One region of the Pseudomonas sp. LB3P93 genome, then DNA from elsewhere that is predicted to be linked to it. Evidence: riboswitches for the same ligand, from Rfam matches in the RefSeq annotation. Region 1 holds a riboswitch; the other holds the start of a gene.
The links. A riboswitch is a leader RNA that binds a small molecule or an ion and turns the genes downstream of it on or off. The one in region 1 is predicted to bind cobalamin.

Region 1 (4,408 bases):
CGTAAAGACTCGGATCACCCGAATGCACCCTCGCCACGTCCTGGCCGTTGGCATGGGCGGTTTTGAACAGTTCGATGATCTGCTCCAGATGCAATTCGGCGCTGTTGACCACCTGTTCGGCACAATGGCCTTCCAGCACGGCGGCGGGCACTAAAGAGCCGGCATAGATGATCACCGGGCAACTGCGAATCAGCCGTTGGCCTTTGACGGTGATCAGTTCCGGGTCGCCGGGACCTGCGCCAATGAAGTAGACGGTCATCGTCCGTTCCTTTGAAAAAAGAGTCTGTCAGAAAAAGGGCGTGGGCAAGGCTTCAGATGAAGATTGCTCATGATCGAAGGCGGGGATTATCGGGGATCTTACGCAACGCAGGCCAATGCCAGGGTGGCCTGGGCGTATTTTTGTCGGCAAATCAGCAGTTTCGCCGGTGCCTGGGCCAGCTGTTCGGCCAAGGCCAGGGCGGCACTTTCCGCCACGCCGTAGCAGCCGGTGCGTTCGAACGCGATGTCCGAATGATGGCTGAGTTGCGCTTTGTAACCTTGCAGTTGCTCACTGCTGAAATACATCACTTCTAACCCAAGTTGTGCGGCGAGTTCGACCAGGCCTGGCTCATCACGCTTCAGGTCGATGCTGGCCAGGGCCTTGATCTGGTGAAGTCCGATTTTATGCGCCTGTAATGCCTGATCGAGCAACGCCCGCAGCGTGCTGGCGGGGCAGCCGCGCTGGCAGCCCAGGCCGACGACTAAAGTCGGCGCTGTGCTGGCATCCGTCATGCGTGGTATTGGCCGTCGTTTTTGCGGCGGAACAACCACGCGCTGATCAGGCCCAGGGCCAGCCAGAACGCGACGTTGGTCAGCTGCGAAGCGATTTTGAACTGCGCTTCCAGAGCTTCCGGAGCCAGCATCGAGTGCACTTCCGGTTGCGGCGCGCCGATCACATGCGGAGCAGCGAGAATCGCCACGCCCAGGATCTTCATCAGCCAGTGACGGCTGAACACGATCAGCGCAATGCCGACAGCCGTTGAAGCGGCCGTGCAGATCCACCAGAGTTGCCGTTGCGCCAGATCGGCCGCGGCTGTGCCCGGCAGTTCAGGCGGCAGGCCGAGGGTCGGCGCCAGCACGAAGGTTGCGTAACCGGCCAGGCCCCAGAGCAAGCCCTGCGAGGTTTTGGTCGGTGCACGCAGGGTGTAGAGACCGGCGAGCATCAGGGCGAAACCGACGGCTACCACCAGGTTGCCGCCCGTGGTCGACAACACGCGCTGCCAGCCATCTTCCGGTTCCCAGGCTTCGGCATCGTGAGTGTGAGCGGCGACACCCGCGGCGTGTTCATGAACTTCAACAGCGGCCGGCTCGGATTTTTCGTAGGTTTCGGCCTGCAGAATCAGCGGAGCGACCCAGAAGCTTTGCAGCAGGGTCAGCAACAGGGCGGCCAGCAGCCCGGTGAAACCTGCAGTTTGCGCAATACGCTTGATCATGTCGGCAGGTCTCAATGGCACGGAAAGGCGGAGCTGTGACGGGTATCGTGCGCAGCGTTGTGGACCGCTTCGATGTGCGAGAAACCGGCGAAATACACCAGGCACGCGCCCAGGATCGATGCGCAAACGGCAGCGGTCAGGCGTTGGGTCAGGGTCGTGGTGGTGCTGGCGGTGCTGTGGCCGGTGCTACTGATGATCGACATGGCGCTTCCCTCTGGTCTGTCAGCGGGTGAATAGAGCGCATGGAAGACCCCTGCGAGTCGGGCACGCAGAGGTTCAACAGCGCCCGCCCACCGCGGGTTTGTTATTCAGTGATCGTAACGGTCACTTTGTGTTGCGGGCCGGTCTCCGGGCTCACGAGGGGCCAAGGCTTGCGCCTGAACCTGCAAGCATCACCTTCCCATGCCGAACTGCTGGCACAGTGGATCTGACGCTTCGCTCGCTTACCGTTGCGGGGGCAGCACCGGACTGACATGGCTTTGAGTAAAGCACATGATTCACCGGTTTCCCGTTTCACCCTGTGAAGGGCACCCGTAACAAGGCGTGTAGGAGAGCATGGGCGGGGGTTTGGCGTCAATTGGCATGGGTTCTCAGTTGACACCCAATACCTGTGGCGAGGGAGCTTGCTCCCGCTGGGTTGCGAAGCGACCCCTGGCATTCCTTCAGGCATAGCTCGCAAGCAGGTTTTGCGACGGCTTCGCCACCGAGCGGGAGCAAGCTCCCTCGCCACAAGGGGGCGTGAGGCCTCACGAGACATTGACCCGCCCCAAGACGATGCGTAGCCTTGCGCTTTCGAGGTTCTTCGGCATTTGCCGAAGCTAAGAAGGGAACGCGGTCGATGCCGCGGCTGCCCCCGCAACTGTGAACGGTGATGTTCGCTGCCACGCCACTGCAAACCCAGTCCAACGGGTTCGCGGGAAGGCGCAGCGAATGCCAGTCTGCCATTGGCACACCGTCAGCCAGGAGACCTGCCTCGACACAGATTCTCACTACAACCGGGCGGGGTGATCCGGTGGCGAACTCTTCCGCGCGCGCCCGTCGCAGCGATTGTCGTCCCGTATGCCCGCCACCTTGCCAAAGGGCATCCGATGAAAACACTGGCCAAACTCCCCGTCACCATCGTTACCGGCTTCCTCGGCTCCGGCAAAACCACCTTGCTGCGGCACATGCTCGACAACGCTCAGGGCCGCCGCATCGCGGTGATCGTCAATGAGTTTGGCGAACTGGGCATCGACGGCGAAATCCTCAAGCAGTGCTCCATCGGCTGCACTGAAGAAGAAGCCAACGGCCGCGTCTACGAGCTGGCCAACGGCTGCCTGTGCTGCACCGTCCAGGAAGAATTCTTTCCGGTGATGCGCGAACTCGTCGCCCGTCGCGGCGACCTCGACCACATCCTGATCGAAACCTCGGGCCTGGCCCTGCCAAAGCCTTTGGTTCAAGCCTTCCAGTGGCCGGAAATCCGCAGCGCCTGCACCGTTGACGCGGTCATCACCGTGGTCGACAGCCCGGCCGTTGCTGCCGGCACCTTCGCCGCGTTCCCGGATCAGGTCGATGCCCAGCGCAAACTCGACCCGAACCTGGACCACGAATCGCCGCTGCACGAACTGTTCGCCGACCAACTGGCGAGCGCCGACCTGGTGATCCTCAACAAGGCCGACTTGATCAGCCCTGAAGACCTGGCCCGCGTACGCCTGGAAGTCGCCGAAGAGCTGCCGCCAGCGGTAAAAGTCATCGAAGCCAGCAGCGGCCGCGTGCCACTGGACGTGCTGATCGGCCTCGGTGCCGGTTCCGAAGAACACATCGACAGCCGTCACAGCCATCACGATCACCACCACGAAGGCGAGGACGATCACGATCACGACGCCTTCGATTCGATCTCCATCGAGCTGCCGCAAGCCGACGAAAGCCTGCTGCTGGACGCGCTGACCCAATTGGTGGTCCAGCACGGCATCCTTCGGGTCAAAGGTTTCGCGGCGATCCCGAACAAACCGATGCGCCTGCTGATCCAGGGCGTGGGCACGCGTTTCGACAAGCATTTCGACCGTCAGTGGGGCGCCGATGAAGCGCGTACCACACGTTTGGTGCTGATCGGCCAGGAACTGGACGCCGCTCTGCTCGAAGCGCAATTGCGCGCTGCACTCAGCGCTTAAGCCATGCACCTGCTCAGGACCCAGCCCGGCGGTTTCGTGTCGGATGACAACATTGCCGACCTTGGACAAACCCCCGCCGAGCTGGTGATCCTGTGCAGCGGTGACTCAAGCCTGGCGCTGCTCGCCGAAGCGGCGCAGCAGTTGCCGGACGATTACCCAAGCGTGCGCCTGGCCAACCCGATGCAGGTGCAGAATCATGCGTCGGTCGACCTGTATGTCGACGAAGTGCTGCGCCACGCCAAGGTGATTCTGATTTCGCTGCACGGCGGCATCGCCTATTGGCGTTACGGTGTCGAGCGTCTGGTGGAGTTGTCCCAACGCGGCGTGCAGCTGATTCTGGTGCCCGGCGATGATCGCCCGGACCCGGAACTCAGCGACCTCAGCACCGTGTCTGCCGACGACCGCGACCGCCTCTGGCAATTTTTGCGTCAGGGCGGCATGGCCAATGCCCTGGATTTTTTCCGCTGCCTGGCCACTCGCTGGCTGGATCGCGATTACGTGTGGGGCGAGCCGCAAACCCTGCCGCGCACGGCGATTTACCACCCGCACAAAAGCCCCGCTGAATTGAGCGATTGGCAAGCCGACTGGCAGGCCGGTCAACCGGTGGCGGCGGTGCTGTTTTACCGCTCGCATTTGCAGGCGGCGAACACCGCTTTTATCGATGTTTTCTGCCAGCGTTTACAGGCAGCGGGCCTCAACCCTTTGCCGATTGCACTGGCCAGTCTGAAAGAGCCCGGCTGCCTGACGGTGGTTGAGGACCTGCTGGATGAAGTCGAGGCGGGGGTG
Region 2 (4,408 bases), 1.0 Mb from region 1:
GCACGCCGTTACTGGCAGGAGGCGGGCCTCGCCAATCGCATCGATCTGCGTCTGGCGCCTGCGCTGGAAACCCTCGCAAAGCTGGATCAGCCTGGGCAGTTCGATCTGATCTTCATTGATGCCGACAAAGCCAATTACCCAGGCTATCTGGAGCATGCACTGCGTCTGCTGCGCGTTGGCGGACTGGCGGTGTTCGACAACACGCTGTGGAGCGGGCGGGTGCTTGAGCAAAATCCTGAGAGCACAGACACTCGAGCCATCCAGGCGCTCAATCGCGCCTTGAAGGATGATTCTCGTGTGGATCTGTCGTTGTTGCCGTTGGGGGATGGATTGACGCTCTGCCGCAAACGCTAAAACGCGGTCCTTGTGGGAGCGGGCTTGCCCGCGATTGCGGTGGATCAGGCAGCATCGATGTTGAATGTGCCGACCTCATCGCGGGCAAGCCCGCTCCCACAGGTTAGGTGTGTGTTGCAGTTACTTCGCGGTCGACACCCGCCACACCTTGTTCCCCACATCATCGGCCACCAGCAAGCCTCCCTGCTGATCAATCACCACGCCCACAGGCCGGCCCATGGCTTTCTCATCCGCATTGAGGAAACCCGTGAGCACATCAATCGGTTGCCCGGTCGGCTTACCGCCCGCGAACGGGACGAAAATCACTTTATAACCACTGTGCGGCTTGCGGTTCCACGAGCCGTGCTGGCCGATGAAGGCACCTTCCTTGAATTGCGCAGGAAGTGTGTTGCCCTCGGCAAACGACAGGCCCAGCGACGCGGTATGCGGGCCGACTGCGTAGTCCGGCGCAATGGCCTTGGCTACCAGATCCGGGTTTTGCGGCTCGACGCGAATATCCACGTGCTGGCCGTAATAGCTGAAGGGCCAACCGTAGAACCCGCCGTCCTTCACTGAAGTGATGTAGTCCGGCACGAGATCGCTACCGATTTCGTCACGTTCATTGACCGCCGTCCACAGTGCGCCGGTCTGAGGTTCCCAGGCCAGGCCGTTTGGATTGCGAATCCCCGAGGCGAAGATCCGGTGATTACCGGTAGCACGATCCACTTCCCAGATCGCCGCGCGACCTTCTTCCTGATCCAGGCCGTTTTCGCCGACGTTGCTGTTGGAGCCGACCGTGACGTACAGCTTGCTGCCGTCCTTGCTGGCGATAACGTTTTTGGTCCAGTGGTGATTCAGCGTACCACCCGGCAGGTCGACCACCTTGATCGGCGGCGACTTGATCGCCGTGTTGCCGTTTTCATAGTGAAAGCGCAGCAGACGATCGGTGTCGGCGACGTACAGGTCATTGCCGACCAGGGTCATGCCGAACGGCGAGTTGAGGTTTTCCAGGAACACCGTGCGGGTTTCGGCGATGCCGTCGTGGTCCTTGTCCCGCAGCAGCGTGATGCGGTTCGGGCTGGGGACGCCGGCACCGGCACGCCCCATGACCTTGCCCATGACCCAGTCGCGAATGCCTTTGCCGTCATCGGGTTTCGGTGGCGCGTTGGTTTCGGCCACCAGCACGTCGCCGTTGGGCAGCACGTAAAGCCAGCGCGGGTGATCGAGCCCTTCGGCAAATGCCGCCACTTGAGTCCCTGCCGCGGCGACGGGTTTCTTACCTTCAGGCCAGCCGATCGCCGGGGCGATGTTCACCGTCGGGATCAGGGTTTTATTCGGTTCTGGCAGCTTGGGCGACGGGCCTGTGCCGTCCGAGACTTGCAGGCTGGAGGTTTCACCACAGGCGGCGAGCCCTCCGGCGAGCGCGATGATGAAAACGAGCTGGGGTTTGCGCATTACTGATCTTCCCTATGAATGCATTGACGTAATCATAGAGAAGAGTAGACGTTCGATGGTTCAACCCGTCAGCCGCGGGCTTCCTTGAGCAGGACAGCGATGCCGGGATGGTAGTTGCCGGCTTCATTGCGCAGCTTGCGGTAGGCGTACGGGAAATACCAGGCTACGGCGCAGCTGGGTTCCTTTTGCAGGTCGTCGAGCATGTCCTGGAGTTCTTCCGGTGTAGCACTCTGCTGAGCTTTTTGCGGCGCAACGAACAGGCAACCGAGTTTCAGGTCGCTGGCGTAGCTGATCCGCTTGGCCTCGCTGGTGATCTCCTGCAGTGCCTGAGTCAGGTTCAGGCTATTGACCCGCGGCCAGCGTTGAGTGGCTTGAAGGTAGGCGCGTTGTTCGGCGGTGGCTTCAGGAGTGGCGATAAGCAGGTCGGCGCGACCGTTGCGTTCACCTTCTTCGTTCTGCTTGCGCGTCGGCGCTTGTTGCAGCGTGACCATTTCCGCCATCCAGGCCGCGGCGGAGAGCAGGCCGAGATTGGCTTTTTCGTCGTACCAGTAAGGGGTATCGTTATCGCCGCGCACGACGTTGTAGCGGTCGATACAGTCAAACCAGCGTTCCAGCACCGGCCGCAGGAATTCCAGCTTCGGATTGCTGATGATCATGCCTTGCATGTTGCTTACCCTTGTAATTGTGATGTTGGGTTGTGGCGCGTTGATATCACTGCTGACAGTGTGGTGCAAGTCGGGTGTCAGAAAATTAATCGGCGGCAGTATATCGCTCGCCCGCGCTTTGTCTTCAATTGACGCTCCACCCCCAACCCTCTAACCTTCGCGGCTTGTTTCAGGTGCTCTGTGGCGGTGGCCGACAGAGTGAAACAGGGAAGCCGGTGAGTGACTACCTTCAAGCGACGAAGTGTCATGATCCCGGCGCTGCCCCCGCAACGGTAAATGAGTGAAGACTGCGCCTTGAGCCACTGTGTCGACGACATGGGAAGGCGCGCAGTCCGGCGCAAGCCGCTCATGAGCCCGGAGACCGGCCTGATTCATCCAACGGCATCACGGTGGGCGATGCCAGGCTTCTTGCCGTCTATTCTTGTGCCTGCCCGCCGTTATCCAGCCTCAACGGAGAGCTCCCCATGACTGATTCCCCCGATCGTGACGAACGCCATCTGGCGCGCATGCAGCGCAAAAAAGCCGTGATCGACGAACGCATCGCCAACTCGCCGAATGAGTGCGGCCTGCTGCTGGTGCTGACCGGCAATGGCAAAGGCAAGAGCAGCTCGGCCTTCGGCATGCTCGCCCGGTCCATGGGCCATGGCATGCAGTGCGGCGTGGTGCAGTTCATCAAGGGCCGCAACAGCACCGGCGAAGAGCTGTTCTTCCGCCGCTTTCCGGAGCAGGTGCGTTTTCATGTGATGGGCGAGGGCTTCACCTGGGAAACCCAGGACCGCCAGCGTGACATCGCCGCCGCCGAAGCTGCCTGGGAAGTGTCCCGTGAATTGCTGCGCGATCCGTCGATCGGTCTGGTGGTGCTGGATGAGTTGAACATTGCCCTCAAGCACGGTTATCTCGACCTCGATCAAGTGCTCACTGACTTGCAGGCGCGTCCGCCGATGCAACACGTGGTGGTCACCGGTCGCGGCGCCAAGCCGGAGATGATCGAGCTGGCCGATACGGTCACCGAAATGGGTGTGATCAAGCACGCGTTCCAGGCCGGGATCAAAGCGCAAAAAGGCGTCGAGCTGTGAATCAGCCACGTCATTGCCCGGCGGTGCTGATCGCCGCGCCGGCCTCCGGTCAGGGCAAGACCACCGTCACCGCCGCGCTGGCCCGTTTGCATCGCAATCAGGGGCGCAAGGTTCGCGTGTTCAAGTGCGGCCCGGACTTTCTCGACCCGATGATTCTCGAGCGCGCCAGCGGTGCGCCGGTGTATCAACTGGACATGTGGATGGTCGGCGAACAGGAAAGTCGTCGACTGTTGTGGGAAGCCGCCGGTGAAGCAGATTTGATCCTCATCGAAGGCGTCATGGGGCTGTTCGACGGCACGCCGTCCAGCGCCGACCTGGCGCGGCACTTCGGTGTGCCGGTGCTCGGTGTGATCGACGGCACGGCCATGGCGCAGACGTTTGGTGCGCTGGCGTTGGGGTTGGCGAAGTATCAGCCGGACTTGCCGTTTGCCGGTGTGCTGGCCAACCGTGTGGGCACGTTGCGTCATGCGCAATTGCTCGAAGGCAGCCTGACCGAAGGTTTGCGCTGGTACGGCGCGTTGTCGCGCGAGACCGGAATCGAATTGCCGAGTCGTCATCTCGGTCTGGTCCAGGCCAGCGAGTTGAACGATCTCGACCTGCGCCTCGATGCGGCGGCCGAATCGCTGGCCAGCAGTTGCGATGTGACGCTGCCGCCCGCCGTGGAATTCGCGGCGCCTGAAACGATTGTCGCTGAACCGCTATTGAAAGGCGTGCGAATCGCGGTGGCCCGTGATGAAGCGTTCGCCTTCACCTACGGCGCGAGCCTGGATTTGCTGCAAGCGATGGGCGCCGAACTGCTGTTCTTCTCGCCGATCCGCGAAGCTGATTTGCCGGAGGCTGACAGCCTTTATCTGCCAGGCGGTTATCCAGAATTGCACC

Region 2: it holds a riboswitch for cobalamin, as region 1 does, so the genes downstream of both, cobO (cob(I)yrinic acid a,c-diamide adenosyltransferase) here and cobW (cobalamin biosynthesis protein CobW) in region 1, are expected to answer to the same signal.

The regions. Positions count from the first base shown of each region.
Region 1 is NZ_CM142713.1:2,946,572-2,950,979, forward strand. Features, by position in the region: gene cobM (precorrin-4 C(11)-methyltransferase) at 1-259, opposite strand, end outside; gene ACYZT8_RS13365 (cobalamin biosynthesis protein) at 358-771, opposite strand; gene ACYZT8_RS13370 (CbtA family protein) at 768-1,472, opposite strand; gene ACYZT8_RS13375 (CbtB domain-containing protein) at 1,484-1,675, opposite strand; cobalamin riboswitch at 1,795-2,022, opposite strand; cobalamin riboswitch at 2,251-2,462, shown strand; gene cobW (cobalamin biosynthesis protein CobW) at 2,561-3,622, shown strand; gene cobN (cobaltochelatase subunit CobN) at 3,626-4,408, shown strand, end outside.
Region 2 is NZ_CM142713.1:1,910,781-1,915,188, forward strand. Features, by position in the region: gene ACYZT8_RS08510 (O-methyltransferase) at 1-354, shown strand, start outside; gene ACYZT8_RS08515 (PQQ-dependent sugar dehydrogenase) at 475-1,788, opposite strand; gene ACYZT8_RS08520 (hypothetical protein) at 1,857-2,453, opposite strand; cobalamin riboswitch at 2,608-2,837, shown strand; gene cobO (cob(I)yrinic acid a,c-diamide adenosyltransferase) at 2,918-3,529, shown strand; gene ACYZT8_RS08530 (cobyrinate a,c-diamide synthase) at 3,526-4,408, shown strand, end outside.